4 regions of the Pantoea sp. S18 genome follow, and region 3 is predicted to be linked to each of the others. Evidence: predicted binding sites of a transcription regulator. Region 3 holds the regulator's gene; each other region holds the start of a gene.
What was found. Region 3 encodes LexA, which represses DNA repair genes until DNA is damaged. Its sites were predicted from a motif close to TNCTGTATGTACATACAGNA; they were not measured.
Positions count from the first base shown of each region.

Region 1 (5,907 bases), 950 kb from region 3:
CCAGCTTATCGCCTTCTGCGATGAGGCTCAGCAGCGGGATGGCGCGTCCATCCGCCAGCAGGCTGGCACGCAAAAGGCTGAAGGACTGAGTCGGCCAGGCGCTCCAGTCCACGGCAATGACGCACTCCTTCATGTCCCGGATAAGCCAGCAGATAATGTCGCGTGACAGCGCGGGCACCTCCCGGTGGAGGGCGGCATTCCCCATAAGGCGGTCAACGCGTTTGATTTTGTGCTTAACGCGGGCATCGCCCGCAAGAGAGCGACCAATGCTGGTCAGATTGAGGGAAGCACCGCGGGTCAGGGAAATCGTCATATCAGTGAGGGCGTTACGACGATACTGATGGGTGCTGGCTAAAGATTCCCGTAAAAATTTATGGCAAAATGCGGAAGCAGGCATAGTGGCGATCTTATTTTTTGTTGGCGCAATAATTAGATCATTTTTCCACTGTGCCTGCTTCGTTTTTGTGGGGATTCATCAGTCCGTAGGGTCGCCATTTATGGCGACCTGGCTACATCGTCACGTTGCGGTCAGCCACTTATTCACCGTCAAATCATCCAGCTGCGCCACTTTGCCATGCGCCACGTTACGCCCACGATGCAGCAGCAGGAAATAGTCGGCGACGCGCCGGACAAGCGACACGTGCTGCTCCAGCAGCAAAATGGTTAAACCATACTCACGGTTTAGCCGACGAATCAGATTGCCCATCTCCTCTTCCAGCCACGGCGACATCCCTTCCGTTGGCTCATCCAGAATCACCAGCTTGGGCTGCAGCACCAGCGCACGCGCCAGTGCCAAATGTTGCTGTTGCTCCATCGGCAACTCGCCGCTGCGCTGATGGCGCAATGAATAGAGCGCCGGAAACAGGTCAAACACCATTTCCGGAATGGCGCGGCTACGATCGTCCTGCGCTGCCATCAGGGCGATCAGCAGGTTATCCTCCACGCTCATCTGCGAGAAAATATGCCGTCCTTGCGGCACGTAACCAATGCCGGTGCGCGCGCGCAGCTCGGCGGGTTGCAGCAGCAAATCTTCCGGCGGCGCGCCATCTTCCTGCCAGGTCATCGAGCCGCTGTTAATCGGCAGGCGGCCCATAATGCAGTTCACCAACGTGGTTTTGCCCATGCCGGGGCTGCCCAGCACGCCGGTGCAGGTGCCCGGCGGCAGATCGAGATCCACATCCCACAGAATGTGATTTTGACCGTAAAACTGATTCACCGAACGTAAACTCAGCATCTGACATACTCCTTCCAGATTATTAGCCTGAATGCTCCCGCTCTGTGTCGTCTGGCATACAGTCGTGCACGATTGATGGACACCGCTGTCGTCGGCAACTGCCGATATGGACTCGTCACTCCATACCGTTAACACTGCAATTCCCAGGCCAGGTTAGGAATTTAACTCTTTCCAGGTCGGAAACCTGACAAATCAACCGCTAAAAGTTGAGAAACGCTTAACAATTGCCGGCGGTGATAAATTAGCTGCACTTTGACGGTGCTGACTGCTTAACGTTTCTGGTGCATTTGATCGTTCGTAAGGCAATAACCGGGGAAATAAATGGTCTTAAAGCCTGGTTTTTCTCCCGGCAAGGAGAGGTAAACAGGGAAAAAGAAGGGTTAATGCCACACGCAGGAGAAGAAAAATAAATGCGAAAAAATTTTTTTTCGCGCTTAAGAATGGGCGGGAGAAAATTATACACAGCCGATGGGCTCGGGGCTGGATTCACTTATCCACCATTACTGTGGATAACCTTGTGCATTAGCGACTGAAAACCGTGTGCAAGCGAGTAAATTCGCGGCCTTCATACATTATGATGAGAAACTGGGCTTTTGAGTCAATGTCAGTAAAAACAGCAGGTTAGTTAAAATCAAGCATGCGAATTATCTGGCTTGTCATCGGACTGCAATTTAATGACACTCTATTGACAAATGTTAAAAGCGTCCTCCGCTTGGGGATAACATTGCGCAACAAGAGCTTGCTGGCTGCCGCTTAAATTGCATTGAAGAAAATCGGCTTCAGGTTCCATTATCGTGCAAGGTTACTGTGATTATGTCCAGTATTTTTTTCTGGCAAATTCGCCATAGCAGAGTAGAATTAGCAGCCTGCCCGCCGACTTCATCTGCTGGAACCGCTAAAACATGAGCAAAGCCTTTAAACTCAACTCCGCTTTCAAGCCTTCAGGCGATCAACCTGAGGCGATTCGCCGTCTCGAAGAGGGGCTGGAAGATGGACTCGCGCATCAAACGCTGTTGGGCGTGACGGGCTCTGGTAAAACGTTTACCGTGGCGAACGTGATTGCCGACCTCAACCGTCCGACCATGGTGCTGGCGCCGAATAAAACCCTGGCAGCGCAGCTCTACGGCGAGATGAAGGAGTTTTTCCCGGATAACGCGGTGGAGTTTTTCGTCTCTTATTACGATTACTACCAGCCTGAAGCCTATGTGCCGAGTTCTGACACCTTTATCGAGAAAGATGCCTCGGTGAATGAGCACATTGAGCAGATGCGTCTGTCGGCGACCAAAGCGCTGCTGGAGCGTCGTGATGTGATTGTGGTGGCGTCAGTTTCGGCGATCTACGGCTTGGGCGATCCTGATCTCTACCTGAAAATGATGCTGCACCTGACACGCGGCATGATTATCGATCAGCGCAGCATTCTGCGTCGCCTGGCGGAGCTGCAATATACCCGCAACGATCAAGCCTTCCAGCGCGGTACCTTCCGCGTGCGCGGCGAAGTGATTGATGTGTTCCCGGCCGAATCGGATGACATCGCACTGCGTATTGAGTTGTTCGATGAAGAAGTTGAAAGGCTGTCGCTGTTTGATCCGCTGACCGGCCAGATTGATTCCGTCATCCCACGCTTTACCGTCTATCCCAAAACGCACTACGTGACGCCGCGTGAACGCATTCTGCAAGCGATGGAAGAGATCAAAGATGAGCTGGTGATCCGCCGCAAAGTGCTGCTGGAGAACAATAAGCTGCTTGAAGAGCAGCGTATTTCTCAGCGTACGCAGTTCGATCTCGAAATGATGAATGAGTTGGGTTACTGCTCCGGCATCGAAAACTACTCGCGCTATCTCTCCGGTCGCGGACCGGGCGAGCCGCCGCCGACTTTGTTCGACTATTTACCGGCGGATGGCTTGCTGGTGGTCGACGAATCGCACGTCACTATTCCGCAGATCGGCGGCATGTATCGCGGTGACCGCGCGCGTAAAGAGACGCTGGTGGAATACGGTTTCCGCCTGCCGTCAGCGCTGGATAACCGTCCAATGCGCTTTGAAGAGTTTGAAGCAGCAGCGCCGCAAACCATTTATGTGTCGGCCACGCCGGGTAATTACGAGCTGGAAAAATCGGGCAGCGAAGTGATCGATCAGCTGGTGCGTCCAACTGGCCTGCTGGATCCGGTTCTGGAAGTGCGTCCGGTGGCGACGCAAGTGGACGATTTGCTGTCGGAAATCCGCAAGCGTGTTGAGATCAACGAGCGTGTGCTGGTGACCGTATTGACCAAGCGTATGGCGGAAGATCTCACCGAATACCTTGTGGAGCACGGTGAGAAGGTGCGCTATCTGCACTCGGATATCGATACCGTGGAACGTATGGAGATTATCCGCGATTTACGCCTCGGCGAATTTGATGTGCTGGTTGGCATCAACTTGCTGCGAGAAGGTCTGGATATGCCGGAAGTATCGCTGGTGGCGATTCTCGATGCCGATAAAGAGGGCTTCCTGCGTTCCGAGCGTTCGCTGATTCAGACCATTGGCCGCGCCGCGCGTAACATCAACGGCCGGGCGATTCTCTACGCCGACAAAATCACGCCGTCGATGGAGCGCGCGATGGGCGAAACCGAGCGCCGTCGTGAGAAGCAGCAGAAATACAACGAAGAGAATGGCATTACACCGCAAGGGCTCAACAAGAAGATCACCGATATTCTTGAGCTCGGTAAAAACGTGGTGAAAACGCGCGGCAAAGGCAAAACCGCGTCACGCACTGCGGCAGAAGCCGAAGCTAACTATATGGCGCTTACGCCGCAGGCGATGCAGAAGAAAATTCACGAGCTGGAAGGGCAGATGCAGCAACACGCGCAGAACCTGGAGTTCGAAGAAGCCGCCAGCGTGCGCGATCAGTTACATCAATTGCGTGAGCTGTTTATTGCGGCTTCGTGATGGTTGTAGCGAGGTCGCCATAATCGTGATGGTTGTAACCAGGTCGCCATAAATGGCGACCCTACGGACTGATGAATCCCCACAAAAACGAAGCAGGCACAGTGGAAAAATGATCTAATTATTGCGCCAACAAAAAATAAGATCGCCACTATGCCTGCTTCCGCATTTTGCCATAAATTTTTACGGGAATCTTTAGCCAGCACCCATCAGTATCGTCGTAACGCCCTCACTGATATGACGATTTCCCTGACCCGCGGTGCTTCCCTCAATCTGACCAGCATTGGTCGCTCTCTTGCGGGCGATGCCCGCGTTAAGCACAAAATCAAACGCGTTGACCGCCTTATGGGGAATGCCGCCCTCCACCGGGAGGTGCCCGCGCTGTCACGCGACATTATCTGCTGGCTTATCCGGGACATGAAGGAGTGCGTCATTGCCGTGGACTGGAGCGCCTGGCCGACTCAGTCCTTCAGCCTTTTGCGTGCCAGCCTGCTGGCGGATGGACGCGCCATCCCGCTGCTGAGCCTCATCGCAGAAGGCGATAAGCTGGGAAATCCCGACCTTCAGAACCGTTTTCTGGACGACCTGGCCGGGTGCCTGGGAGACAGGAAAGTGACCATCGTCACCGATGCCGGGTTCCGCCGCGAGTGGTTTAACCGCGTTCAGTCGCACGGATGGCACTTCATCGGCCGGCTCAGGGGCAACGGCGTTCTGAAGCTGGCCGGAACGGAAGAGTGGGTAACGCCGGGTCAGCTAAAAGCCGGCACAACGCCGCGCTGTGCTGGTGCGGCCCGGCTGACGCGATATAAAAAATCACCGGCTTACGGCTTCGTGCACGTTCATAAGAGAGCACCCAAAAATCGTCACGGAAAGAAAAGCCGGGATCGTTTTTTTTACACGCGCGAAGAGGCAAACCAGAGTCGCCTGGCCCGTGAGCCGTGGGTGCTGTTTACCAGCGATGCGGAGCTGAAGTCACGGACGATAATGAAGCTTTACAGCCGGAGAATGCAGATAGAGCAGAACTTCCGGGATGAAAAGAGTGAACGTTACGGTATGGGGCTGAGAAGCAGCTTCAGCCGGAGTGTGGAAAGGATGTCAGTGCTGAACCTGCTGTCGACGCTGTGCAGCATCGTACTGTGGCTGATGGGCTACGCGCTTGAAAGAAAAGGCGAGCACCGGTTTTATCAGGCGAACACGGTGCAACACCGGCGAGTACTGTCATACCTTACGCTGGCAAGAAATGCGATAAGGCACAACCCGGCAGGGATCAGTCAGCTGGATATAGAAACGGTGCGAGCCGAACTATCAGCGAGTTACAGGAATATCGTATATGTGTATTAACGATATTCCTGGGGATCCCTCAGCCCTACACGGCCTGAATGGCGTGCTCCAGCGCGATACGCAGCAGCTGGCGGTCGTGGCGATATTTGATGTCGGCTGCTTCCAGCGGTTCGCGAATGATTAAACGCTCTTCCACGCCGCGAATATCGGCGGCCGGACTCACCACCACCGCATCAATCACCCGCTTGCCAATCGCTTTCTCCATGATCGCCAATTTATCGGCCACATTCAGGCTGGCTGCCGCCGGGCTCAGTTCGCGGCCCAGATTGCCAATAAACACCATGGTGGCAGGTGTACGACGCAGCGCGCGCGCCATGTCTTCCATCAGCAGAATCGGCATCAGGCTGGTGTAAAAACTGCCGGGGCCAATCAGAATTAAATCCGCTTCGCCTATCGCCTCAATCGCTTCGC
Region 1 covers NZ_CP142688.1:1,304,896-1,310,802, forward strand. The annotation lists gene VIJ98_RS05920 (IS4 family transposase) at 1-397, opposite strand, end outside; gene VIJ98_RS05925 (ATP-binding cassette domain-containing protein) at 518-1,234, opposite strand; gene uvrB (excinuclease ABC subunit UvrB) at 2,137-4,158, shown strand; gene VIJ98_RS05935 (IS4 family transposase) at 4,309-5,496, shown strand; gene yvcK (uridine diphosphate-N-acetylglucosamine-binding protein YvcK) at 5,522-5,907, opposite strand, start outside.
Region 1: uvrB (excinuclease ABC subunit UvrB) is a predicted target of LexA. The motif match lies at 2,038-2,057, and genes of this name have one in related genera.

Region 2 (5,907 bases), 1.4 Mb from region 3:
ATCTTATCGATCAGGGCCATCAGTTGGTCACTGTTATGACGCGGCTGATATTCCGCAAACAGATCAAACTGCGCCACGCCATCGCTAAAGAAATCGCCCAGCATCACGCCGCCTTTCATATAACGCTTACCGGGAACCCAGATACGATCTAAACAATTAAGCGTGGCCTGAATAATATCGCGACTGTCAGCGGTGGGGGTAATCAAGGTTTGACTGGCCGCATTGGCGTAATAAGGATGATACGGATCGTGCGGGCTGGTGCGAATAAACGTACCGATATGACGACAATATTGCCGCTCGCTGCGCAGCTTCTCTGCGGCACGCGCGGCGTAATTGGCGATGGCTTCGCGCATATCCTGATATTCGGTAATACGATCGCCAAACGAGCGCGAGCAGAGAATATTTTGTCGGTTGGGAATCACCTCCTCAAACGCCAGACAAGACTCGCCACATAATTCACGTACCGTGCGCTCCAGCACCACGCCGAAGTGTTTCCGGATCAGCGCGGTTGGGGTTTCTGCCAATTCCTGCGCGGTGTTAATCCCCATCAGGTTGAGCTTTTTCGATAAGCGACGGCCCACACCCCACACCTCTTCGACCTTGACAAGTTTCATCAACTCGCGCTGACGGCGGGGCAAAGAGAGATCCATCACGTTCTCGGCTTTGGTCCAGCGTTTGGCGGCCCAGTTGGCAAGCTTGGCGAGGGTTTTGGTCGGTGCAATGCCGACACCCACGCGCAGATGGGTATCCCGATAAATGCGGTCGCGAATATCGCAGCCTAACTGTTCAAACGTCATGCAGGCATTGATGCCGGTGACGTCAACGAAGGCTTCGTCGATGGAGTACTCATCCACGCGCGTGGATATCAGCGCCAGCGTCTCCATCACGCGGCGCGACATATCGCCATACAATGCATAGTTAGACGAGAACACCACCACTTTATGGCGCATCAGCTCTTCGCGATGTTTGAAGTAGGGCGCGCCCATCTTGATGCCCAGCGCCTTGGCTTCTCTGCTCAGGGAAATAATGCAGCCATCGTTATTCGACAGCACCACAATCGGTTTGCCACGCAGATCCGGGCGAAACACCGTTTCACAGCTGGCATAAAACGAGTTCACATCCACCAGGGCAAACATCAGCGGCCTATGGTTTTAATCACGTGTTTAACGATACCGAAGACTTCGAACTCATCGGCGTCAGGAATAGCAATAACCGCATGCGCAGCATTCATCGGTTTGAGATGCAGGTAAGGCTGCAGCATCAGCTGTTTCACGGTGAACTCGCCGGAAAGCGAAGCCACCACAATGTCACCGTGTTTGGGTTTCAGCGAGCTGTCCACTACCAGCATGTCGCCCTCATTGATACCGATGTCGATCATCGAGTCACCGCTGACTCGGATGAAGTAGGTTGAACTGGGGTGATCGACTAAAAAGTCGTTGAGGTCGATGCGTTGTTCAACGTAGTCCTGCGCCGGGGACGGAAAGCCGCAGGGCACGCGGCTGATGAACAAGGGTAAGGCAAGAATGGCGCGGATTTCCGCGGGCTGATAAAACTGCATGGCTGCGATCTCAAATCATTACTGTATATGTATACAGTAATGTCGATTGGGCGGTTTGATCAAGCCAGAACCCGCAATGATTTGCAAAACAGTTGGCAACAAAGGAAATTTATTTTGTGCCAAATGGCTTGCCGCTGCGCTTAAATCATCATTCCCATGATCTGCAGAGTGCTCTGCTGCGAAGCGGTGACAAACGGAATGTCTTTGATGTGCTGCATGCCAAAGGCTTCATAGAACTTACGTGCACGCACGTTATCGCCTAGCACTTCCAGCCACAGATAACCTTCGCGTTTGTCGCGCGCCTCATTGATGATGCTCTCGAACATCCAGCGACCGTAGTTTTTGCCGGTTTCTTCCGGATTGAGGTACAGCTTATTCAGCAGCGCGCCGCTCATGCCGGAATCCGGTACCGGTGTGTTCCAGGTGACTTTGGCAAAGCCAATCGGCTTGTCGGTCTCGGCGATCAGCCAGCTCTCGTTGGGGGCCGCCAGGCTGCTATTCAGCTCAGCCAGACCATATTCCTTGTCGATAAAGGCATCCAGCTCTTCTGCGGAAACCCACATATGTTTAAAATGCGCGCTGTAGGTCATGCGGCCTAGCAGGTGCAGCAGCTCTGCATCCTCTGCCTGGGCTTTGCGTATGGTGAACTCCATGCCAGATTTCCTTGCTTCATTCTTGTTATTAATCACATCGTCGGTGCGAGCAGAGGCCACCGAAGGGCAGTTACCATAACGTGTTAGTAACAAAAACCCAAGATAACCAGAGCTTTCTGTTAACAAGGCGTCACGCTGATGATCTATAGTGAGTAGTGAGAAGCAAGCGTAAGCCCATATTCTCAGGAGGTAGAAGATGTCAGATTCGCAACCTAAAATTATCGGCGAAGCGGCCTATGCGTTACTGCTACGTCGTGAGGATGTCAGCGTCTCCTCACTACTGGCAGAACTTGCGCGCATGGCGAGAAAAGAGCAAAACACACAACAGCAGCAGCGCATTGCCCAGGCGCAGCAATGGTTGCTCACGCACCGTCAACCGGCGGGCAGCGATAACCGCGTCCATTCAGCGTTGCGCGGGTTGAGCCGTCAGGAAGGCAGCGTCAGAATGCCCTCGGCCGACGCCGACGACAGTTGACCATCCCAATAAGCTCACGCGTCGATGACTTTCGGCGCTGAGCGCACGGATTTGGAAATAAAAGCTTTCCAATTATCCTAATTCACCTTTATTAGCACTTTTTGCAACAAATCCCGCCAGCTAACTTGAGTAAGCTCCTTGTACAGCTTTTTGCTATCTGTACAACTTTACTTAGGTCAAATGACCTAACTTTTTTAATTATTGGGGTCAATTATGCGTCAGAACGGATACACGCCGAGTTCAGTCGAGGCCATTGCCAACTACTTCAGCAAAGCGTCGCTGCCATCGCAGCAGGAAACATTGGGTCAGATCGTGGTTGAAATCTTACGCGAAGGCCGTAATCTCAACCGCAAATCGCTCTGCACCAAGCTGCTGCGCAGACTGGAACTGGCCGCCAATGCCGAAGAAGAGCATCATTATCATCAGCTGATTGGCTTATTATTCGAACGCGAAAGCTGAGAGCCTGTCAGACGTCAAACTTGTACAAGTATTAAAATTTTACTCTGAATACGCTCCCACACTGGCTTCGCCCCGCACCGGGGCGAAGCGGCGATCAGAGATTCGTTATGAATGATTCGTTATGAATAGAAGTGAACAGCAGAAAATAATCGATGAAATTATTGGCGAAGCCGCGCTGGCGTTGCTGCAGCAGCCGGGTCCCGTTAATACTCAGGCGCTGATGGATCAGCTGACGCTGATGAAACAGCAGAGCACCGATGACGAACAGCGTAAGGCGATTACTGCCGCCATCACCGATGTGCGCAACAGCATTTCGGCGGGGAAAAAACTGCGCGAAGAGCAGCCGCAAAGAGATAACGTTCTCCAGCTGTTTGGTCATAACCAGCAGTCTGGCAACAATCGTAAACATTGACCGATTGGCTCGCGTTTAGGACATAGCAATGCGGGCACACACGCAATCACGGGACTGGAATCATGTCGGAAAATCACAACCTCTATGCTGCACTGCCTGATACCGAGTTGGCAGAGCATTTTCGCAATGCAGACAGTACGTTAAGAAACGAAGCTGCCGTATTGGATAGGGTTATCCGCCACGTGCTGGCCACGGAAGGGCGCGTCAGTAATAAATCGATTATTCTTTGTCTGATTATGGCGCTGGAAACCGCAGAAAGTGATGCTGAAGCCGATGTACTGCGCAAAACGCTGGAAATTGTGGTGGGCTATACGCCTGACGACGCCTGATATTTTCCGCTGTCCCCCACGCGGGGACAATGTCATTACTCCTTTCGTAACAGAGCCAACCGGCGTTTTGCTTTACCAATGTTAATTCTGTGTAACCATGTGCGAAACTGTTTTAACTGAATATGTGACGCAATCTCAGTAGAAAGCGTGCAAATATAAAGTTGACTCTGGGTATGATTATTGGTGCCGGTGGCGTAAATTTCGCTTTTATTATCACGCTGTTGTAATTCAATTCCTGTGAAGTGTAAATCCCCCCACAGCTGAAGAGTGGCCTCGAACTTTTTAAAGTCCATCATGATTACCTTATTATTTTGACTTATTATGGAGTGTTGCTGGCTCGGTACAACATAAATAATTAAGCCAGCATCTTTGATTATTAAATTATGGATAGTCGCGTTTAGGCGCAGACTTCCTAATCCATTTGCGTTTATTACCGCTTTGCTTATCCATGGCTAATGCGCTGGCGCTAGCCGGATCAAACAGCGACAAACTTTCTATTTGATGCACCATAATCACTTTGCGAAACTCAAGGGCACTTTTCGGTGACGAAGAGAAATCAATGTCGTGATTGTGGTACCACTTGCTGTAATTATGCTCAATTGCCAGATTTAACGTGCGCGAATCGCGATAGCCGCTCAGCATCGGGATCAACACAATATTGGCGGTATTGGCATACTCAAAGGTCGCCGCGTGAATCATGCCAATATAGATACGGCGCGATTTCAGCGTAACCCACGCCAGTTCGCCTTCTTCCATACACTGCAGCAGCAACTGTTCGATGCCGTTGGAGCGTGAAAGGCGCTGATACAGCTCTTTGCGCCCACCGGCGTTGAGCCGGGCGCTCACCGCCCAATTGGATCTATACATACAGAACAGAATGGCAAAGGCCAACATCAGCACTACCGGCGCCTGAATGCCTAAAAAACTCCACGTCATGAAATCGACGTTCCAGTGCACATTCTCCGCAGAAGTCAGGGCAAAGGCATTGTTCACACCGGATGCGGCCAGCAGAATCAGCCAGATAATGGCGGTCGCCAACACGCCTTGCAGTACAAATATGCAGCCATACAGTGCAATAAGAAAATAGACATCCCAGCCAAAAGAGCGCTTAATTTTCAAACGGCTCGACATGTCGCGGCTAGTATACCAATAACCGCACACCATCATTACCATAAATATCGCCGTGCCCATTTAAATATCCTTTAATGTGCTGACATGATGGGCAAAATCGCGCTGTACTTCAGGACTCAATGGATTAACCGAAGCGTTACCGTCTTCATCAATAATAATTCTGTCACCTTCTTCAATCGATTCCTGAATGTCCTGGCGCGTCATGACTTGCACTAATGATTCTGGACTACCAAAAAGAGAGGTTAAAAAGCCAAACATAGCAGGATCCTTTATATTTCATATCAACATGAACTATGGCACATCCTGCAAAGAGAACGCCTCATAACCGAATATTAAGCAAAATTTCCAGATTAATCTGCCGATAGAAGTCGCGTGATTGGCGATAAACAGGGAATAACCGATACGGCTAATAACAGGCAATGCTGTTCATTCAGGATTGCCTATTTAGCATTAATCAGAACAGTTCACGATAAAGCGATCTAATCATTTCAACGCTGCACTCACGCGGATTGCCCGGCGTACACACATCAGCGAAGGCGGCGGCAGCGAGCGCATCCACATCCTGCTCCTGCATGCCGATATCACGCAGTCTGAGCGGAATACCGATATCGTGGTTCAGGGTGATCACCGCATCAATTGCCAGCGCACGTGCGTCGGCTAATGAACAGGAATAGGCGCCTTCCATGCCAAGCGCATGCGCGATAGCGCGGTACTTCTCGCCGGTATGTTCGGCATTGAACGCCATGATGTGCGGCAGCAGGACCGCATTGGCGATACCGTGCGGCGTGCCATAAAACGCGCCCAGCGGATGCGCCATACCGTGCACCAGACCGAGTCCGACATTCGAGAAGCCCATTCCGGCGATGTACTGACCCAGCGCCATATCGGCA
Region 2 covers NZ_CP142688.1:1,770,370-1,776,276, forward strand. The annotation lists gene umuC (translesion error-prone DNA polymerase V subunit UmuC) at 1-1,136, opposite strand, end outside; gene umuD (translesion error-prone DNA polymerase V autoproteolytic subunit) at 1,136-1,558, opposite strand; gene VIJ98_RS08205 (GNAT family N-acetyltransferase) at 1,699-2,211, opposite strand; gene VIJ98_RS08210 (hypothetical protein) at 2,408-2,686, shown strand; gene ycgZ (regulatory protein YcgZ) at 2,900-3,145, shown strand; gene VIJ98_RS08220 (hypothetical protein) at 3,267-3,557, shown strand; gene VIJ98_RS08225 (biofilm development regulator YmgB/AriR family protein) at 3,620-3,886, shown strand; gene VIJ98_RS08230 (hypothetical protein) at 3,922-4,182, opposite strand; gene VIJ98_RS08235 (hypothetical protein) at 4,268-5,077, opposite strand; gene VIJ98_RS08240 (hypothetical protein) at 5,078-5,275, opposite strand; gene fucO (lactaldehyde reductase) at 5,472-5,907, opposite strand, start outside.
Region 2: umuD (translesion error-prone DNA polymerase V autoproteolytic subunit) is a predicted target of LexA. The motif match lies at 1,578-1,597, and genes of this name have one in related genera.

Region 3 (5,907 bases):
GATACAGGCGGCTCCACAGCCAGCCCATCACGCGGTCAGTGACCTTAATCGCTTCGTAAGAGAAGTTCGCCGCCACTTCCTCCATCATTTCGATGGCGTTCTGCTGGGCTTTCTCATGCGAAATCTTTTTGCTGCGTGCTTCATCTTCTACCGCTTTTTCAATCGCTTTGGACTGTAATAGCTTGTTGAAGAGATCCTGACGTGCAGGCAGACGCGGGCCGACCGCAGCCAGACGTTGGCGAGCAAAGTGAATACGCGCCACGCGAGCCAGCTTCTGTGCAATCGACTTATCGGTGCCGTGTTCGGTCGCCATCTGGCGTAGCGAAACGGTTTGCGAGAAGCGTACAAAGCTGTCGCGGCCGTGCCACAGAATAGCGAAGAACTTCTGCACGCCATTGAGCACGCGCAGATGCGGCGTGGATTCACCGGATGTTTCACGTCCCGGCGCACGACCAAACATCACCGCGACCGGCAGCATTTGCACGTCGAGTTGCGGGTTACTGCGGTGCAAATCCAGATAATCGTGGAACAGCTTTACCGATTCGGGATTGGCCACGAAATAGGGAATCACGCGTGGGCCATCGTGAATAAACACGTGGCGCGGCAGCAGGGTGCCATCGATCTCCAGCGGAGCCAGCGGATCGGGCAGATCATGTTTCAGGCATTGAGCACGCAGCGTGAGCAGGTCAGCCTTTGAATCATAAGGCAAAACATACATCACCGGACGAGTCGGATCGATCCCGTGTTCAGAGACGGGATCGGTCGGAATGACCTTACTTTTTACCAAAATAGAGAGTGGTAAATTCAATAATTTGTAATAGAGTTTACGCCAACCTGACATAGACAACTTTAAGCCTCTTGTTAGCAAAGCGCGGCAAGCATACCAGAAAGCGCAGCGAAGGTCTGTGGCTCTGCCGCCTCATACTGCCCACACATTGACGTCAAAATAGATCAAGGGTTCCATAGACATGGCAAATAACGTCACCGGTTTAGTAAGAATAGTGAAAGCAGCCGGTTATTCCTGGCAGGGCCTGCGTGCCGCATGGCAGCACGAAGCCGCATTTCGGCAGGAAGCTGTTGCCGCGCTGGTGGCCATTCTCGTGGCGTGCTGGCTGGATGTAGATACCATCTCCCGCATCTTGATGATTGGCTCGGTAGTGCTGGTTATCATCATTGAGATCCTTAATAGCGCTATCGAAGCGGTGGTTGACCGAATCGGGCAGGAGCAACATCCGCTCGCGGGCCGCGCCAAAGATATGGGATCGGCCGCCGTATTGCTGACTATCTTACTGGCTCTGTTCGTCTGGATCGCGCTGCTCTGGACGCATTTGAGATAGGGATTCCAGATTCATCAAACCGCTGATTTTTCCCTCTGTTACGGTTTTCATTTCGCGAATACCTGTATATACTCACAGCGACTGTATAAACAACCAGGGGGCGGGATGAAAGCGTTAACTGCACGGCAGCAACAGGTCTATGACCTGATTCGCGACCATATTAACCAGACGGGCATGCCGCCAACGCGTGCGGAAATTGCTGCGCAACTGGGTTTTCGCTCGCCCAATGCTGCTGAAGAGCATCTGAAAGCGCTGGCGCGTAAAGGCGTAATTGAAATTGTTTCCGGCGCATCGCGCGGGATTCGTTTGCTAATGGAAGAAGAACCGAGCGAAGGGCTGCCGCTGATTGGCCGCGTCGCTGCCGGTGAACCCTTGCTGGCGCAGGAACATATTGAAGCCCACTATCAGGTGGATGCGAATCTGTTCAAACCGAGCGCCGATTTCCTGCTGCGCGTGAGCGGCATGTCGATGAAAGATATCGGTATTATGGATGGCGATCTGTTAGCGGTGCATAAAACGCAGGAAGTGCGTAACGGCCAGGTTGTCGTGGCGCGCATTGATGATGAAGTCACCGTGAAACGCTGGAAAAAGCAGGGTGCAATTGTTCATCTGCTGCCGGAAAACACCGATTTCCAGCCGATTGTTGTTGATACCCGTGAGCAGTCACTAACTGTTGAAGGTTTAGCTGTCGGGATTGTACGCAACGGCGAGTGGCTCTGATCAGTTTCTGATCCTCCCCAACTGCGGCGGTGTGAATTTGCGCTGACCGCAGTCTGCTGTTTTACTTCTCTGTGACTCTTTCTGCGGCTCACGCTGGCGCCATTATGCTGATTACCGCACATAACGGAATGGGCTGATGCAGCTGTTTTCCTCTTCAGATAAAACACTCTGGCGGCTAGCGCTGCCGATGATCCTGTCAAATATCACCGTCCCGTTACTGGGCGTGGTGGATACTGCCGTTATTGGTCATCTCGATAGCCCTATTTATCTCGGCGGCGTCGCCGTGGGCACAACGGCAACCAGCTTCATCTTTATGCTTCTGCTATTCCTGCGCATGAGCACCACCGGATTGACCGCTCAGGCATTTGGCGCCAATGACAAAACCGCGCTGGCGCGCGCCTTAACGCAACCGCTGCTGATTGCGCTGGTTTTTGGCGTGCTATTTATGGTGCTACGAACGCCGGTGAGCAGCTTGGCGGCAGCCTTGATGGGCGGCAGCCCGGAAGTGCAGCAGCAGGCGCAAATCTTTATTGAGATTCGCTGGCTGAGTGCGCCCGCAACCTTAGCCAATTTGGTGATTCTGGGCTGGCTGCTGGGCGTTCAATATGCGCGGGCACCGATGGTGCTGCTGATCATCGGCAATCTGGTAAATATCCTGCTTGATCTGCTGTTCGTACTGAAACTGCATTGGGGTGTGGCTGGCGCGGCGGCGGCTACCGCGCTGGCAGAATATGTCACGCTGGGCGTGGGTTTGTGGATGGTAGCGCGCGTGCTGAAAATGCGCGGTATCCACTTTACTCTGCTTAAAACTAGCTGGCGCGGCGATGCGGCGCGGCTATTCCGCCTCAATCGCGACATTATGCTGCGCTCTTTAATGCTGCAAATTTGCTTCGCCTCACTCACCATCCTTGGTGCTCGAATTGGCCCGGATGTGGTGGCGGTCAATGCGGTACTGTTGATGTTCCTCACTTTTACCGCATACGCGCTGGATGGTTTTGCCTACGCGGTTGAAGCCTGTTCAGGTGAAGCTGTTGGGGCCAAAGATCGCAGTCGGCTGTTGCTGGTTTGGCATGCGGCTTGCCGCCAGGCTTGCTTCGTCGCAGCGATCTTTGCGCTGATTTATGCGTTAACCGGCCCGCAAATAGTGGCGATGTTGACGTCACTGGAAGCGCTTCGCGAGATGGCCGACAGATATCTGATTTGGCAGGTGATTCTGCCGCTGGTTGGCGTTTGGTGTTATCTGCTGGATGGCATGTTTATCGGTGCGACGCGCGGCCGTGAGATGCGTAACAGCATGGTGATGGCGGCAATCGGCTATGGTATATCGCTGCTTACGTTACCGTGGCTCGGCAATCACGGTTTATGGCTGGCAGTGACGGTGTTCCTGGCGCTACGCGGACTGACGCTGTGGCTGATCTGGCGAGGTCACTGGCAACGTGATAGCTGGTTCAACGCCTGAATAAGCGAAGCGTAACCTACAGATTAATCTGTAATTCTCTGCAAACTGCGAAACGGCTACTACAATTACCTTATACGGCGCACATGAGTAGCGCGTTGTGTGGGTATATCGCCAGATAGATAGGCGATGTATCTATCTCACTCAGGATGAAGTGGAGGATTATTATGAACAAAGACGAAGCGAGCGGAAACTGGAAGCAGTTTAAAGGGAAATTTAAAGAGAAGTGGGGCAAGCTTACGGATGACGACATGACGGTGATCGAAGGTAAACGCGATCAGTTGGTCGGTAAAATCCAGGAGCGCTACGGTTATGCGAAAGACCAGGCCGAGCAAGAAGTTAAGGACTGGGAAAGCACCAATAAAGATTACCGCTGGTAATCGCCCCTTAAGGAAGATGCTCCTACCCGCCAATCATTTAGCGTAGTGATTGGCCCGGCACAAGGACGTGCCTCTCTATTTTCTTACCCGTTTTTTCCCCTCAACCTGATGGTCATGCTCACAGCTTTCATGATGCGTGCAAGCCGCCACTTCTGCGCAGTTCTCACACAGGCCATGCGCCTCAATTACAGTATGACGCAGAGAAAATCCCGCCTGATCCGCTAACGAAGCAATGGTCTTTTCCACACCATGAGCATGTTTTTCAGTCACTGCCGCGCAACCGTCACACACCAGCATCACTGAAGTATGTGCCGGCTCATCAAAATGATGACAAACCACATAACTGTTGTTCGACTCAACGCGATGAATAAATCCCTGTTCTAGCAGGAAATCCAGCGCGCGATAAATGGTGGGCGGTTTAGCTTGCGGTTCACTGACACGCAGCTGATCCAGCAAATCGTAAGCGCTTATCGAACCATTCTGCTCTGCCATCAAGCGCAGCACTTCCGCGCGCTGAGTGGTGAGGCGCACGCCGCGATCAAGGCAAAGTGATTCAGCCTGGGTAAGAAGTTGTTCTGGCGTGAGGTTTGACATAGGCATTCTCCGGGTTGCAGGTGATGTTATTTTATCACACAAATTTTTACGCTGCTGTGATTGCTTATTTTGCTTAAATTCCTACAGAAAATTCCCACCAATCAATCGATTACCCTTCCTGTTTTTCGATCAATTTTGTTGCAATCAACATTTCTGAAAAATGCGTACCGGCAGGCAGCGCAACGGCTGCACGGATTTTGCTTTGCAACTCACCGGGTTAGCGTCTATGGTTCAAAAGGTCTTAAGTAATTTCTGGTATCAATTTACTCACTGTTAATTTTTCTGCATAAAAACACAGCGGAATGGTGCTTACGCATCCAATTCTGCGAATAGCAGTGCTATTTCCTTTTAATTCACAGCAATGAAGCGTTAGCCAGGGTTCAGAATAGCGGCTAACTAAACTTTCAGTCGGTGAGTGATTCAGCGACATTTCAAAGGTGATGGCAGGCTCATGGTGAAGACAATATTCAGGCACAAAAAAGTAGCTTATCTTGTTGGTTTGAATGCAGTATTTCTTTCTTCCTCAGCTCTGGCAGCAGGTACATGGTATGACGCGCGTAACGACGCAATGGGCGGTACCGGCGTAGCCTCTTCCACCTGGAGTTCCGCAGTGCTGGCTAACCCAGCATTGATGACCAAAGCGCAACCTGAAGATAACGTCAGCATCATTTTTCCTTCAGCCGGTGCACAGGTTACTGACAAAGACAAATTGCTCGATCGCGTCGATGACATCACTGATACCGTTGATCGTTATCAGGACGTAATCGATAACCTGACCTTTGCCGATTACCTCAATGGTTACCCGCAGTTGAAGGCCGCAGCAGGCGATATGGCTAATCAGCTCAGCGATCTGCGCGGCAATAAAGCCAACGCAACGGCGGGCGTAGCCCTGGCCGTCACCGTTCCAAATGAAACCTTACCTTTTGCCTTTATCACTAAGGCGTACGGTACTGCGCACGTGCGCGCCAACGTGGCGGATAGCGATATTGCCTACTTGCGCGCTGTTGCCGATGGGTCAAGAATTCCTGTTCCGGGTGATGAAGATAACTTGCGCTCCAGCGCCAATGGGCTGGCGGCTTTGGTCACCGATTATGGTGTGTCAGTCGCGCATGAGTTCTCGATTGCCGGCCATCCGGTTTCTGTCGGCGTAACGCCAAAGCTGCAGAAAACCTGGCTGTATAACTACACCGCGAGTATCTACAACTACGACAAGAGCGACATCAACAACAGCCGCTATCGCAGCAGCGATACCGGTTTCAACGTGGATGCTGGCGTTGCAACGGATTTCGGTGAGAACTGGACTTTCGGTGTGACCGGGCAAAACCTGATCTCGCGCGATATCGACACCAAAGAGGTGAACGGCTACCGCGATACTTACCAAATTCGTCCACTGGTTACGACCGGGCTTTCCTGGAATAAC
Region 3 covers NZ_CP142688.1:351,589-357,495, forward strand. The annotation lists gene plsB (glycerol-3-phosphate 1-O-acyltransferase PlsB) at 1-841, opposite strand, end outside; gene VIJ98_RS01565 (diacylglycerol kinase) at 969-1,337, shown strand; gene lexA (transcriptional repressor LexA) at 1,443-2,057, shown strand; gene dinF (MATE family efflux transporter DinF) at 2,194-3,516, shown strand; gene VIJ98_RS01580 (CsbD family protein) at 3,681-3,893, shown strand; gene zur (zinc uptake transcriptional repressor Zur) at 3,969-4,487, opposite strand; gene traF (conjugal transfer protein TraF) at 4,939-5,907, shown strand, end outside.

Region 4 (5,907 bases), 1.2 Mb from region 3:
ACAGAACCGTCTTTCGGATCCATTGAGCTCAGCTGGCTGTACAGCTGATCCAGAGCCTGCTGACCTTCAGGCTTCAGAGTTGCCTTGTTGAAGGTGAACAGAACGTCAGACTTCAGAGTGAAACGCTTGGTTTCAACAACTGGCGCTGGAGCTGGAGCCGGAGCTACAACTGGCGCTGCATCTTCTTCCTGACCGAAACGGTAAGAAACGCCGACGCTCAGCATGCTGTTGTCTGGACGCGCACCAACGGTACCTGCGTCACCGATGTTGTTAACCCACTGATAGTCCAGGCGCGTCGCCCAGTTTTTGGTCAGTGCGTATTCAACACCAACAGCAGCCAGCGGAGAAACGCCGGTATCGTGGTCGCTGTGACGAACGCCATCGGTGTTCTGAGTAGAGTCTGCACGCCATACCATGCCACCCAGACGGGTGTAGACATCGAAGTCTTCGGTGATTGGGTAGCTCAGTTTAGCAGCCAGCTGAACGCCTTGTGCTTTGAACGCGCCATTGGTCACGTTGCCTTTGTTAGGCATACGGCCCAACCAGTCGTAGCCCAGCTCGAAGCCCAGGTACGGGTTAGCTTGGTAACCAGCGAATGCACCAGCACCCAGCTGAGATTCGTGAGTTGGACCGTCGTTGTTCTCGTAACCGTTACCGTAGTAACCAGTATCGTGATACTGAGACCAGCCCAGTTTAGCACCGGTGTACCAGGTGTTATCTTTAGGTGCGGCCTGCGCTACGGTAGCGAAGCCAGCCAGTGCCACTGCAATTGCGATAGCTGTCTTTTTCATTTTTGCGCCTCGTTATCATCCAAATAGGCAATGAGCAAAAAGGTTGCTCTTTGTGTTAATCCTTCGCCGGGTCTAAACGCTCGCTTTTGACTCTACCGAAAAAACGGAGGTTATTGAGCACCCTGGCGAGCTAAAGTCTACAACGAGATTGGAAACTTACAAGTATGATGTGACGCCGGGCAGCAAAAAAACAGCGATTTATACACACATTTTAACAAATCACCTGGCTAAATCTTCGGTATTAGAAAACAAAAAAGCGTCTAAGCCATTGTCATAGCTGGCGGGAAAAGAATCAGTAGCTTAGATGCAACTTATGCAAAAAAAATGCTGAGAAAATTCCTGGAATTTACTTAATGAAACAATTCAGACGGAATTTTTGCTGAGTTAGGTTGTCTGGAAGGGGCATATTGACGTCCCTGCGGACGCAAAATCAGACCGAGTGCTTCACCTTCCGCCGCTGCTTGTTCCAATTCTAATCGCTCTTCATCACTCAATTCGTACGGAATCCAGGCAAGAACGACGCTGTAATTACCCGTACGTAATGCTTTCACCATACTTTCCACGGTGTTAAAACGCTCAGATTCGGTGATATGCATACTCTTTTCTAACGGCAATCCCGACTGCTGCATCCAGTTACGATTCAGCTTATGCGCTGGAGTGAGCCACAGCTGCCAGCGTGATTGCTCACTAAGCTGTTTTAGTACCGGCAACAGCATAAGTTGCATCATTCCAGGTTGTTCGCTGGAACGCAGTTCAGTGATTCCACCCAGCGAAGGTTGCGCTAAGCTGGATGAAGCGAAACGATTTGAACGGTCAGCAGAGCCAGAGAAATGAGTACGCATAATTTAATCACTCAGTAATGAACTGTATGGATGTACAGTAATAGCTTCCTGGATAAAGATCAACCTCAATTTCTGAAAACGCCTCGCAATTTCTGCACAAGATACCGCCCGCCTGCTTTTATTCATTGAACAGCTAAATCGTTTTTTTTATCTTCTAACCAGATGAATCTGCGAGCTTTTATAGGAAATTTCCCGCGCATGGAATCCATTGAAGGGGGCGTTATGAAGAGATATAACCCGGTAGTTGAGCAATCGAAAGCGCAGTTGGCAGCATTAGGTAAAATTGAATCGCGCACGCAATTTGGTGGTTATGCACTGACTGTTGAGAAGGTAATTTTTGCGTATATCAATGAGGATGCACTCTATCTTCGAGCCAGCGAGGCGCTTCACGTCTATAACGCACAGCGTTCACTGGAACCGCTGGTGTACCGTAAGCGTGGCGTGCCGGTGACACTGAGCTACTTCAAAGTGGATACGCAATTGTGGCAAAACCCTGAACAGTTATTGCAGCTGTCAGCATGTTCTCTGCGTGCCGCACAGGATGAAGCGGCTACCAGACTTGTCTCGCTGCGTCTGAAAGATCTGCCGAATTTAAGCCTCCGATTAGAGTTGATGCTGCATAAGGTAGGGATCAGTTCGGTGCAATTGCTGTGTGAAACAGGGTCGCGACAAAGCTGGCTGAAACTGCGGGCGGTGAATAAGCACATTGGGTTAAAAACGCTGTTGGCGCTGGAAGGTGCAATATCAGGACATCATGAAGCAGCGTTACCCAGCGCAATCAGGCAAGAGCTTTATACCTGGTATCTAAAAATGCTCCGCCAGCACGCGGCGGAGCATCAACCGCTTTAATCGTTGACGAGGGTACGGCGTAGACGGGCGATTTCAGGCAGCAGCGCGACTAACAAGCCCAATTGCTGAATCACTAGTGGTGCGCGTGTATCCGGGCTGTTTTTCATCTCGCTCATGCGCTGCATTAGCGTCTGCTGCATCTCAGTGGCTTGAGCATCCGTAACCCGGTCGATCTGCAGCACATCTTCAATGAAGCAGACGGCGTCATCCAGTAAGGTAAGCAAGGTGCTATCCGCGAGATGTTCGCGGTGCGCTCCCAATGCGGAGATATAGCTGAGGAAGGAGTGGTTCAGGCACAGCAGTCGAAACGCATTCTCACGTAGCGGTTGTTGTAGCTTGAGTTCACCACTGATGTTTGACACCACTGACGCTAGCTCGGCATCGGCGTTATGCGCATCGCGACGTGCCACACGATAAGCGAGACGATTGTCCTTGCCTTGATGGTATTGCTCCATAATCGCATCCAGATAGCGGCAGTTCGCATCCAGTGTACGATCGGCAACGGCAGTGATTTTGCGAAAACGCCAGTCTGGCCAGACAAAGGCCACGGCCAGCCACGCCAGACCGCAGCCCAGTAAGGTGTCCACCACGCGCGGTAGCGCCACTTCAAAACCTTCGCCGAGCAAATTGAAGCACAGCAGAACCAGCAAAGTGATAAACAAGGTGGCTTGAGCATACTGAATCTGGCGGAAGGCGAAGAACAGCACGCCGCTCAGTACAATCAGCACCAACTGACCTTCAATCGAGGGCACCAGCCACAAGACCGGCAGGCCGATAGCGATGCCGGCTAAGGTGCCACCAATACGCAATGCGAGGCGTCGTCGAGTGGCGTTGTAGTTGGGCTGGCAGACAAACAGGCTGGTCAACAAGATCCAGTAACCGCGATCGACGCCGGTGATTTTAATGAAGGCGTAGCCAACGCACAGCACCAGCGACATACGCACCGCATGGCGGAACAGGGCAGATTGCGGACTAAGATGGCGACTGAGGCGCAAACGGATATCCGCCCAGCCGCTGAGTCCTTCCCGTGATAGATGGTGATCGCTCTGTGGGGGCGGTTCGGCCAGCATCTGTTCTGATTCAATCGACGCCAGTTGCGCATCAATAGCACGCAGATTACGCAGCAGCCAAAACAGCGCGTGAATGTGTGGATCCTGCGGCTCATTCTGCTGAAGACGTTGCAGTGCGGTTTCCAGACGTTCGAAGGTGCGTTCAAAATGGCTGTCGTGATGCCACGACTGACGCAGCAAAATGGTCTCCGCCAGCTGCCTACAGGCACGCGCTTGCATATTCATCAGGCGCTGGAAACGGAACAGCACTTCGTTGTAACGCCAGTTATCACGCAGCAGATGGTATTGCAGATGCGAGGAGCTGGCGCGCTCATGGATATCCTGCGCGACAAAATAGTAGTGCAGGCTGCGGCGCGTGCTGCGTGAACCGCGATCACCACGCAAACGGCTTTGAATCGTACTTTTGGTGAGATTCAGCTGTGCCACCAACTGACTGTTAACCATCGCTGTGGCAACCAGCGTGGCGTCATCCTGATCGCCGCCATCGGGATCAAACAGGTTCGCTTTGGCTTCGAGATAACGCGCCAGCTGGGAAAAACTGCCTGCCAGCTGCTCCTGTACCGGGCGCACCGGGAACATCAAATGACCGATAAAGGTCAGTAAGTTGTACCAAAGGGCACCGTTCAATAGCAGCGCGGGCTGCATCCACCATTGTGGGAATAAGCCGATGCCCAGCATGGTGTAAACCGCAATCAGCAGCGCACCGAAGGCGATGGTGGCATAACGCTGTCCCAACGCACCGAGCAAAATAAAGCCCCAGCTGGAAAGCGCCAGGCCCAAACCGAATGCCCAAGGATGGGGGAACAACAGTTCCACCGACACCGAAGCAATACAGAAACACACCAGCGTGATCAACAGATTGCGCACACGCCCAATCCAGCGATCGTCGAGATCCGCCAGCGCCGCAGCGACTACACCCAGCGTCAGCGGAATGGTCCACTCGATTTGGTGCAGCCACCACGGCACCGCCGCGCATCCGGTTAAGGCAAAGAAGATGCGCAGCAAATAGCGCAGGCTGCTGTTAAACAGATAACGTCGCCAGCCTGGCAAGGCGTCATGAATCATTGAACGGCCTCAGTAACGGCGACGCGCATTGGCTTCACGCGCGGCCTGGGCTTCTTCAACAGAGACCACGCGACGGCCCACCGGCCACAGCGCAATTGCGGCGATTTTGAAGTTGGCGATGCCAACTGGAATGCCGATGATAGTCAGACACTGCACGATACCGGCCGAGATATGCGCCAGGCACAACCACCAGCCAAACAGAATCAGCCAGAAGATGTTGAGGAAGGTGCCGCCAGTATTCATCACATGGCTTTTGCTGTCGGGGCGAAGCACATCGACATGCACCGCTTCGTTGCCAAAGGGCAGCAGAGACAGCTTGGTGATTTCCCAGCAGGAGCGCGTCAATGGCAACGTGAAAATCAGTACGATGCTCACCAATGTGGCGAACAGCCAGCTGAGGGTGGTGAAGAAGCCGCCGAGAATGAAATTAAGAATATTAAGTACGGTACGCATAAACGTGTTTTTCCTTTTGCAATCCGCAATATGTGGCGCCAAGTTTAGCTCTTTTTAAGGCTGGAGCGCCAAGAGTCTGACAGGTAAACTGCGCGATATCGAATTCCACATGACGGTGCGGACATGGAACTGAAAGCAACATCAATGGGTAAACGTCTGGCACAGCATCCCTATAATCGGGTGCGCTTGCTGGCCGCCGGCGTGGAAGTCAGTGGCGATCGCCATGAATATCTGATTCCGTTTAACCAGTTGCTCAACATTGCCTGCAAGCGCGGCATGGTGTGGGGCGAACTGGAGTTTCTGCTGCCAGATGAGAAAGTGGTGCGCCTGCATGGCACCGAATGGCAGGAAACGCAGCGCTTTTTCCATTACTTGCAGCACGCCTGGCAGCAGTGGAGCCAGGAGATGAGCGAGGTGAGCGCCGAGGTGCTCGCCGCGCTGGAGCAGGAAATCCTCGCCTTTACACAGCAGGATCGCTGGTTGAAACGCAGTGAGCTGAGCGCGGTGAAAGAGAGCATTACGCGCCAGTTTTCTGCCTTGCCGTTGCCCCTCGCGCGTATTGCCGAGTTTGAAAACTGCCGTGAACGCTGGGAATTCTGCCAGCAATGGCTGGATCAGGGTGAAACGGCCATTCGCCAACGCAATCGTGAATGGACCAGCAAGATCCTCAGCGATTATCACGAATTCTTCTCCAAGGTTGAAACCACGCCGCTCAATCCATCGCAATGTGAAGCTGTAGTAAATGGCGAAGATGCGCTGCTGGTGCTGGCAGGTGCTGGCAGCGGCAAAACCTCGGTGCTGGTGGCGCGCGCGGGTTGGCTGCTGAAACGCAAACTG
Region 4 covers NZ_CP142688.1:1,538,825-1,544,731, forward strand. The annotation lists gene ompA (porin OmpA) at 1-791, opposite strand, end outside; gene sulA (SOS-induced cell division inhibitor SulA) at 1,142-1,633, opposite strand; gene VIJ98_RS06940 (TfoX/Sxy family DNA transformation protein) at 1,856-2,482, shown strand; gene yccS (YccS family putative transporter) at 2,479-4,617, opposite strand; gene VIJ98_RS06950 (YccF domain-containing protein) at 4,627-5,070, opposite strand; gene helD (DNA helicase IV) at 5,194-5,907, shown strand, end outside.
Region 4: sulA (SOS-induced cell division inhibitor SulA) is a predicted target of LexA. The motif match lies at 1,654-1,673, and genes of this name have one in related genera.